Regions from separate parts of the Streptomyces sp. NPDC031497 genome, predicted to be linked through region 1. Evidence: riboswitches for the same ligand, from Rfam matches in the RefSeq annotation. Region 1 holds a riboswitch; each other region holds the start of a gene.
What was found. Region 1 has a riboswitch for cyclic di-AMP ahead of ACZ5K7_RS31955 (transglycosylase SLT domain-containing protein). Riboswitches for the same ligand answer to the same signal wherever they lie in the genome.

Region 1 (3,243 bases):
GTATGTTTTTGATCAGCCGATACGACCTGACATCCAATGACTTAACAGGAAGTACCGACAGTTGTCCCGAACCGGGGTGTAAGCCGTGTCCCCGACCGAGGCGTGAACCGCGTCCCGGACCAGCGCCGTCACCCCGTCCGACGCCGTACCGTCCGGCAGACCACCGGCCACGGACGGTCGCACCCTCTCCGTCCGACATCACCTGCCCGGAGGTACCCCCTCCGCCGCCCGTCAAAGCCGACGGAGGCACACCGCGCCGATCCACGCCCATACCGCCATCCTCACCCTCATCCCCTACGTGATCACGCACGAGGACCTCCGCACGCCCTTCGCCTTCGGAACGTCGCCTCCACGCGTCTCCACGCGCACACGCGCGTGGCGTGCACCGGCGGACGAGCCCGCCCATGCGCGCAGCTCGCCCTCGCCCCCCCCACCCGCGGCTCCATGCGCCACGGGCACGTACCGACCGGCCTGCAGGGCGGACCCGCGACCGTCGAACGGCCGACAGTGCGGCCCCGGTGCAAACGCGAGCGTCGGCACGGCCGGCGCCTCCTGGGACGGCTGCATCTTCCTCCGGACGGCGGCCCTCGCGCCCGAGCCGCTCAAGGCGGTCGCCGTGGCCCGCTCCACGGACGGCCACCATGACAACGACGCGCGGTACGGCGGAGGTTCCGCCCTCACGGTGGACACGCGCGCGTGGACGGCCTTCCTGCCCGCCGCCGGGTCGATGAGCCCGCCACCTCCCCCTAAGGCGTGACCGGAATCACGTACGCCCGTCACATGCGAACTCCTGGCGGCCTCCTGGACCTTGGGCCGCCCGACGGCCTCCGAGGTGCCCGAGCGGCCGAAGCTGCCGGGCGCCCACCTCCCCGGCGCGCGCGATCAGCGCGGCACGCGCGCGTAGCAGGACCGTACGGAGTTCCCGAAGGCACACCAGGGGGGCACCCAACCGGATGAACCGGATGCACAGAACCCGCTGCCGACCACACCTGGTCGGACCCCATCGGTTCACCCCCGCCGAGCCGGAATTCCATCGAATTAGGCAATTCGGACAATCTCGCGAGTTACCTGTGACGCGGGCCACTTCATCCATCCCCATCAGGGCAATCCATAGGAATGGCGGCGAGGAACTTTTCCGCCGATGCCCGGAAAAACGGATTCCATGAATCCGTCTTGTCCGATTCGCCGTAATTGCCGTTTCGTGAAGTAGGTCACGTGGCCCTGAGTGCCACAGGGGTGGTAAGGCGAACCTTTCTCTCCTTTTCCTGTGGGCGAGTTGAGACTTGGCAGCCGCAAAGGATCAAGCGGCCCATACGACTCAGATCAAGGTCAATCGGTGTGTTGTGTGAATCAGGTACTTGTTCCGGACATGTGCTCTCGCATACGTTCCCGCTCGCCGGGCGGACGCCGAATCCTGCCGCCGCCCGTCGTGACCCATCGACGAGTCCATTCGCACGGCAGGAGCGGGGAAACCAGGTAAGTCGCCGGACCGGGCGACCGACGTCACCGACGGACGTCGTACCGGAACGGCTAGGGGTTAAGTCGTCTCGCCTCAGGGCGGAGCGGCCGGGCACTCCCCGGGCCCGAACCCGACAGCTCACCTCGCAGGCGACGGAGAGGAACCACGCCATGTCTGCTGCCGCTCGGCACCGCTGTCCCCGCCGTAACCGCGTCATCCGCACGCTCGCCATCGCCGGCACCGGCGCCGCCGTGCTCGCCCTCCCGCTCATCGGGGCGACGGCCGCTTCCGCCGCCACCTCCACCACCTCGACGGCCTCGACGACGCTCGCCGGGTACCCGAACAACCTCGACGGCTGGATCCGCGAGTCGCTCGCGATCATGGCCGAGAAGCACATCCCGGGCAGCTACAACGGCATCTACCGCAACGTGATGCGTGAGTCCTCCGGCAATCCGCAGGCCATCAACCTCTGGGACTCCAACGCGGCCGCCGGCATCCCCTCCAAGGGCCTGCTCCAGGTGATCGACCCGACGTTCAAGACCTACCACGTGGACGGGACGTCGTTCGACATCTACGACCCGGTCGCGAACATCACCGCCGCCTGCAACTACGCCGCCGCGCGGTACGGCTCGATGGACAACGTGCACGGCGCGTACTGACCGGCGCCGTCAGCTGAAGAGTCTCTCGAGGACGACGGCGATGCCGTCGTCCTCGTTCGACAGGGTGATCTCGTCGGCCACCGTCTTGAGTTCGGGATGGGCGTTGGCCATGGCCACCCCATAGGACGCCCAGTCGAACATGGGGATGTCGTTGGGCATGTCCCCGAAGGCGACGACCTGTCCGGAGCTCAGTCCCAGGTGGTCGGCGGCCAGCGCCAGGCCGGTCGCCTTGGTCACCCCGCACGGCTGGAGCTCGACGGTTCCCGGCCCCGACATGGTGACCGTCGCCAGCGATCCCACCACCGCGCGCGCGGTCGCCGCCAGTTCGTCGTCGGACAGGGTGTGGTGGCGCAGCAGCACCTTGCTGATGGGCGCGCACCACAGGTCGTCGCGCCGGCCGACGCGCAGCGCGGGCAGCGTGGGGTGGGGCATCAGGTAGCCCGGCTCGATGAGCGTGAGCCCGTCCACGCCGTCCTGGTCGACCGCCGCGTACACCTGCCCGACCTCGGCCTCGATCTTGCCGAGGGCGGTCTCCGCCAGTTCCCGGTCCAGGGTGACCGACCACAGCAGCCGGTCCGCGCCGGCGTCGTACACCTGCGCGCCCTGGCCGCAGACCGCGAGTCCCGTGCAGCCGAGGTCGTCCAGGAGGGGGCGCACTCTCGGCGCGGGGCGGCCGGTCACCACGAGATGCCGGGCGCCGGCCCGGCCGGCCCGCGCGAGCGCGGCGAGCGTCCGCTCCGACAGGGTGTCGTCGGCGCGCAGCAGCGTGCCGTCCAGGTCGGTGGCGATCAGTGCGTACGGGGTGGGTGCGACCATGATCAGAGAATACGGACAGCACGCCCCTGAGACTCACTGTGCGTTTCGGCCTCAAGTGGCGCCCGCCGTCGCCGTGATGGGGCGTTGTCAGTGGGGCGCGTTACGTTGGCGGTGGGTTGACTGCACCGATGGGACGGGGGGCGGGCGTGGCGACGGACGGACCGGGAGACTTCCGGGAGCATCTGCTGGAGGCGGCGACCGGGGTGCTGGAGCGGTTCCCGCGGGAGCTGCGGCCGGAGATCTACGCGCTGTCGTTCCGCATCTGGCGTGTCGAGCACGACGATCGCAGACCGTACGTGGCGATCGGCT
Region 2 (3,243 bases), on a different contig from region 1:
GAAAGCGGACGGAACTGCGCAATCAGCTCGTCCTCAACCTTGCCCGCGAAGACGTCCAGGAGTATCTCTGGGAGCAGCTCGACACCCTGCTGTCCAGCGCCCCGATCGACTACGTCAAGTGGGACTTCAACCGCTGTTTCACCGACGCGGGCTGGCCCGGCGAGCCGTACCCCCAGCGGCTGTGGGTCGACCATGTCCGTGGGCTGTACGCCCTGCTCGACCGGATCCGGGCGGCCCACCCGAACGTCGCCATCGAGTCCTGCTCCGGCGGTGGCGGCCGGATCGACCTCGGCATCATGAGCCGTACCGACGAGGTGTGGACCTCCGACAACACCGACCCGCTGGACCGGCTCGCCATCCAGCACGGCTTCAGCCAGATCCACCCGGCCCGGGTGATGTCCGCCTGGGTCACCGACAGCCCGAACCACCAGCTCAACGGCCGGGTCAGCAGCCTGCGTTTCCGGTTCGTCAGCTCCATGGCCGGGGCGCTCGGCGTCGGTGGCGACCTCTCGCAGTGGACCGAGGAGGAGCTCGCCGAGGCCGGCCGCTGGGTGGAGCTCTACAAGGACATCCGGCCCCTGGTGCAGCGCGGCGACCAGTTCCGGCTGCGGCCGCCGACCGGCGGGCTGAGCGCGGTGCAGTACACGCTCGGCGACGAGACCGTGGTCCTCGCCTGGCTCCAGGCGCAGAGCTACGGCGAGCCGATGCCGGCGCTGCGCCTGCAGGGCCTCGACCCGACGGCATCGTACGAATGCCGCGAAACGGGCGAAGTGCATCGAGGTGCGGTCCTGTTGCACCACGGGCTGCGCACCGAGCTGCGCGGCGACCTGGATGCGACGGTTCTCCGGCTGCGTCGCATCTGATCCTTCTGCCCGATTTGGCGCCTTCATTGCCACTCGGTCCGTAATAAGGGGACGTGGTGTGACGTGCGTGAGGAGCGTCATATTCGTGACCGTCCGTCGCGCGTCATGTTCACGTAATTCCGGTGCTTTTCAAGGCGCTTGGAAAAATGCGTAAGGCTGGAATTCACGGAGGGTGACCGGGAATTCCCCTAACGGATCAAGTCGAAATTGGACATGCGGAACCTGGCGCTTGTTTATGTGCGTCCTACTCGCTTACGTTCGCCACGCATCCGGACGGAACGCCGAATCCTGCCGCCGCCCGGAGTCCCCACACACACTCACCCGTGCCTGGCAGGAGCGGGGGACCCACCAGGTATGACCGCCTGTTCCGGTTCCCGGGACGGCTAGGGGTGTAGCCACATCTTCCCGCGTGGCCGGGCAGCTCCAGCCCGAACCCGACAGCTCACCTCGCAGGCGCCGGAGAGGAATGCGTCATGCCCGCGAAGGGTAAGCACCGCCGCCCCAAGTCCCAGCGTTTCACCCGCTCGATGGCCGTCGCCGGAACCGGTGGCGCCGCGCTGGCTCTGCCGCTCATGGGGGCCACCGGCGCCCACGCGGCCACCTCGCAGTCCGTTTCCGAAAAGATCACGCAGGCGCTTCCGACAGTCGAGAAGACCGCCGTTCGGGATTCCGGCACCGGGAATTCCACGCACCGCGTCTACACGGTGGTGCCCGGCGACTATCTCTCGAAGATCGCCCGCGAACACCATGTCGACGGCGGCTGGCCCCGGCTCTACGCCGACAACCGGCAGGCGGTCGGCGACAACCCCTCGCTGATCCACCCCGGTCTCAGGCTCACGCTCGACGGCCGCCACGCCGCGACGACCGACACCCCGAACGCGGACTCCCGGTCCGGGACGCGGTCCCACGCGCAGCCCGCCGCCCCCTCCTCGTCGTCCTCGAACTCCTCGAACTCCACGTCGTCCTCGAACACGACCCCCTCCTCGGGCGCGTCGACGACGACCGCCTCCGGATTCAACCTCCCGGTCACCGGCGGCACCATCGGCACCGGCTACCACGTGGCCGGCAGCATGTGGTCCAGCGGCTACCACACCGGCGTCGACTTCGTCGTTCCGACCGGCACCCCGGTCAAGGCCGTCGGCGCGGGCACGGTCGTCACGGCGGGCTGGGGCGGTGCCTACGGCAACCAGGTCGTCATCAGGCTCGCCGACGGCTACTACGCGCAGTACGGCCACCTCTCCGCGCTCTCCGTCTCGGTCGGCCAGACCGTGACCGCGGGCCAGCAGGTCGGCCTCTCCGGCGCCACCGGCAACGTGACCGGCCCGCACCTCCACTTCGAGATCCGGACCACCCCCGACTACGGCTCCGACATCGACCCGGTCGGTTACCTCCGCTCCAAGGGCGTCGCCGTCGGCTGACCCGGCACCCCCCTGATCTGACACGCAGTCCGAAGGCCGGACCCCGATCCCCGGGTCCGGCCTTCGGGCGATCGACCCTTCAACGCCGCTGTTCGGAGGCTTATTCCTGGCTTGGTCGAGTATTTAGGCGTGTCTTATCTCACCGTTCGTCAACCCCTGATTACGGTCGCGTAGGTCACAGTCGAAGGTGAATCATGGTCCGACGTGGCAGACGATTCGAAGAGTGACAATGCATCAGTGATCGGGTCGTACGTAGCGGTGGGGGACAGCTTCACCGAGGGCGTCGGCGACCCCGGCCCCGACGGGGCGTTCGTCGGCTGGGCGGACCGGTTCGCGGTACTGCTGTCGGACCGGCAGCCCGAGGGCGACTTCGAGTACACCAACCTCGCGGTGCGCGGGAAACTGCTCGACCAGATCGTGGCGGACCAGGTGCCGCAGGCCCTGGAACTCGCCCCGGACCTGGTCTCCTTCTCCGCCGGCGGCAACGACATCATCCGCCCCGGCACCGACCCCGACGAGGTGGCCGAGCGGTTCGAGCGGGCCGTGGCCCAACTGACCGAGGCCGTCGGCACGGTTCTGGTGACCACCGGGTTCGACACCCGGGGCGTGCCCGTCCTCAAGCATCTGCGCGGCAAGATCGCCACCTACAACGGCCATGTCCGGGCCGTCGCCGACCGGTACGGCTGCCCGGTCCTCGACCTGTGGTCCCTGAAGACCGTGCAGGACCGGCGGGCCTGGGACGGCGACCGGCTGCACCTGTCTCCCGAGGGGCACACACGCGTGGCGCTGCGGGCCGGCCAGGTGCTCGGCGTCGAGGTTCCGGCCGACCCGGACCAGCCGTGGCCCCCGCTGCCGCCCCGCGGCACCCTGGAGGTCCGCCGCGACGACGTGCACTGGGCCCGTGAGTACCTGGTGCCGTGGATCGGACGACGGCTGCGCGGCGAGTCGTCGGGCGACCACGT
Region 3 (3,243 bases), on a different contig from region 1:
CGCGCCCGCGCCTCTCAGGCCGGTCGCACCACGCTGTGGATGATCGACTCGCCCCCGTAGTAGATCGACTCCTCCCGGACGTACGCGCCGGGCTTCGGGGCGTGGATCATCATGCCGTCGCCGATGTAGATGCCGACGTGGCTGACGTCGTCGTAGAAGAAAACCAGGTCGCCGGGCTGGGCGTCGGCGAGGGAGACGGTGGTGCCGGCGTTCACCTGGTCGTAGGTGGTGCGCGGCAGGGAGACGCCCGCGGCCTTCCAGGCGGCCTGGGAGAGGCCGGAGCAGTCGTACGAGCCGGGCCCGGTGGCGCCCCAGACGTACGGCTTGCCGACCTGCGCGCGGGCGAAGGCGATCGCCTTGGCGGCCTTCGTCCCGTAGGCGGAGTCGGAGGACGACGACGGGGAGCTGCTGGAGGCCGACGTCGAGGAGGGCGACGCCTCCTGCTTCGCGGCCGCCGCCTGCTGCTGCGCGAGCTCGGCCGCCTCGCGTGCCGCCGCCGCCCGCTGCTTCTGCTCGATCTCCGCCAGTCGTGCCTTCTCCTGGGCCGTCAGCTGCGACAGCAGCTCCCGCGCGGAGGTCAGCTTCGTCTGGACGGTGGACTTGGCGGTCTTGAGGTCGTCCTGCGTCTCGGTGAGCGTCTCCAGGCTCTTGGCGGCCTCCTGCCGCTTCGCCATGGTCGCGGACTGCTGTGTGGTGTAGTCGTCGACCGCGTCCTTCTCGCGCGAGGTCAGCCGGCTCATCAGTTGCGTCTGGTCGAAGTAGTCCTGAGGACTGTCCGCGAGCAGGAAGGTCGCCGTGTCGGGCGCACTGGCCCCGGTCCGGTACTGGGCCGCGGCGAACGACCCCAGTTCCTCACGCGCCTTGTTGAGCCGGTCCGTGCGCTCGGCGACGTCGTCGAGCAGGGTGTCGACCTGCTTGCGCTGCTTGCCGGTCTTCTCCTTGGCCGCGTTGTACTTCTCGGTCGCCGACTCCGCCTGCCGGTAGAGGGCGTCGACCTTCTTCTCGACCTCCTCCAGGCTGGGCTTGCCGTCCTCGGAGGGTGCGGCGTTGGCCGTCTGGGAGAGCAGTGCCACGGAGGTGAGGGCGGCGGTGGCCAGGGCGGGGGTGCGTATGCCTGCTACGCGCGTTGCGGACGGACGCGACTTGCGGTGCGACGCCAACGGGGGCGACTCCTTCCGTGCTCCGCCTACCGAGTTAGCTGTCGGATTCGGGCGGTGGTTCGGAAGGGTTGCCCTACGGTCCGTTCCCCAGTGGGAAGTCGGGACCGATTCACCCCAAGGTTCGGTGTGGGTCCCCGGTTCCGGATGCGCGGCGGCACCCTGGATTCGGCGGAGGCCGTGCGGCCCGGCGACGTTCGCCGGTGGGGGTCGTACGGCCTGCCCGGCACGTTAACCAACTCGTGTGCTCTGTGTGAAGTTTGATGTGCGATATGCCCGATACATTTTCGTGACCTTGGTGTTGCGGACCGGTCGGATCGGTCGATCGGGGATGGTATGGGGTTACTTGTCCGGCGCGGTCGAGTGGTCCGCGCTCTCGGCTGACGGGCACACCCGTGTTCACGGCGTGTGATCGCTGACCGTGAGGGGCCGATTCTGGCGGGTGACCGGGGTGACTTTCCGGGGTGGGGACCGGTTGTCAGTGGGGCGCCCTAGACTCGGAGAGCGATGAGCAGCCTCTTTGACGACAGCTTCCTGGCGAGCCTCCAGCCCCCGCGCGGCCACGAGGAGGAACCCCCGCCGCCGCCCGAGGACGAGCACGTACCGGAGCCGGTTCCGGACGATCTGTTCGGCGGGCAGTTCGACGCGCCCCCGGACCGTGACGCCTACTACCGCGACGGTGCCGCCCGCCCGGCCCTGGACCCGGCCGCGCTCCTGGAGGGGCTGAACGAGAACCAGCGGGCCGCCGTCGTGCACGCAGGGTCCCCGCTGCTGATCGTGGCCGGCGCCGGTTCCGGCAAGACGCGCGTGCTCACCCACCGCATCGCGCACCTGCTCGGCGCGCGCCAGGTGCACCCGGGGCAGATCCTCGCGATCACCTTCACCAACAAGGCCGCGGGCGAGATGAAGGAGCGCGTCGAGCACCTCGTCGGCCCGCGCGCGAACGCGATGTGGGTGATGACCTTCCACAGCGCGTGCGTGCGGATCCTGCGCAGGGAGAGCAAGAAGCTCGGCTTCACCTCCTCCTTCTCGATCTACGACGCCGCCGACTCCAAGCGCCTGATGGCCCTGGTCTGCCGCGACCTGGACCTCGACCCCAAGCGCTTCCCGCCGAAGTCGTTCAGCGCCCAGGTCAGCAACCTCAAGAACGAGCTGGTCGACGAGGAGGACTTCGCCGCTCGGGCGAGCGACGGCTTCGAGAAGACCCTCGCCCAGGCCTACGCCATGTACCAGTCGCGGCTGCGTGAGGCGAACGCCCTCGACTTCGACGACCTGATCATGACGACCGTCAACCTGCTGCGCGCCTTCCCGGACGTCGCCGAGCACTATCGCCGCCGCTTCCGGCACGTCCTGGTCGACGAGTACCAGGACACCAACCACGCCCAGTACGCCCTCGTGCGCGAGCTGGTCGGCACCGGCGCTCACGAGGCGGACGTGCCGCCGGGCGAGCAGGACCTGCCGCCCGCCGAGCTCTGCGTCGTCGGTGACGCCGACCAGTCGATCTACGCCTTCCGGGGCGCGACGATCCGCAACATCCTCCAGTTCGAGGAGGACTACCCGAACGCGACGACGATCCTCCTGGAGCAGAACTACCGCTCCACGCAGACGATCCTCTCCGCCGCCAACGCGGTCATCGAGCGCAACGAGTCCCGCCGCCCGAAGAATCTGTGGACCAACGCGGGCGCGGGCGCGCAGATCACCGGCTACGTCGCCGACACCGAGCACGACGAGGCGCAGTTCGTCGCCGACGAGATAGACCGTCTGACGGACGCGGGCAAGGCGAAGGCGGGCGATGTCGCCGTCTTCTACCGCACCAACGCGCAGTCCCGTGTCTTCGAGGAGATCTTCATCCGTGTCGGCCTGCCCTACAAGGTCGTCGGCGGTGTCCGCTTCTACGAGCGCAAGGAGGTCCGGGACGTCCTGGCCTACCTCCGGGTCCTCGCCAACCCCGAGGACTCCGTCCCGCTGCGCCGGATCCTCAACGTCCCCAAGCGCGGTATCGGCGACCGCGCGGAGGCGATGATCGACGCCCTCGCCCAGCGCGAGAAGATCAGCTTCCCCCAGGCACTCAAGCGCGTGGACGAGG

Region 2: it holds a riboswitch for cyclic di-AMP, as region 1 does, so the genes downstream of both, ACZ5K7_RS12755 (M23 family metallopeptidase) here and ACZ5K7_RS31955 (transglycosylase SLT domain-containing protein) in region 1, are expected to answer to the same signal.
Region 3: it holds a riboswitch for cyclic di-AMP, as region 1 does, so the genes downstream of both, ACZ5K7_RS14070 (C40 family peptidase) here and ACZ5K7_RS31955 (transglycosylase SLT domain-containing protein) in region 1, are expected to answer to the same signal.

The regions. Positions count from the first base shown of each region.
Region 1 is NZ_JBVIKO010000018.1:148,897-152,139, forward strand. It holds gene ACZ5K7_RS31950 (CocE/NonD family hydrolase) at 299-757, shown strand; cyclic di-AMP (ydaO/yuaA leader) riboswitch at 1,429-1,626, shown strand; gene ACZ5K7_RS31955 (transglycosylase SLT domain-containing protein) at 1,630-2,118, shown strand; gene ACZ5K7_RS31960 (HAD family hydrolase) at 2,128-2,934, opposite strand; gene ACZ5K7_RS31965 (hypothetical protein) at 3,081-3,243, shown strand, end outside.
Region 2 is NZ_JBVIKO010000005.1:297,811-301,053, reverse strand. It holds gene ACZ5K7_RS12760 (alpha-galactosidase) at 1-863, shown strand, start outside; cyclic di-AMP (ydaO/yuaA leader) riboswitch at 1,172-1,334, shown strand; gene ACZ5K7_RS12755 (M23 family metallopeptidase) at 1,337-2,281, shown strand; gene ACZ5K7_RS12750 (SGNH/GDSL hydrolase family protein) at 2,519-3,243, shown strand, end outside.
Region 3 is NZ_JBVIKO010000006.1:53,571-56,813, forward strand. It holds gene ACZ5K7_RS14070 (C40 family peptidase) at 15-1,160, opposite strand; cyclic di-AMP (ydaO/yuaA leader) riboswitch at 1,169-1,341, opposite strand; gene pcrA (DNA helicase PcrA) at 1,665-3,243, shown strand, end outside.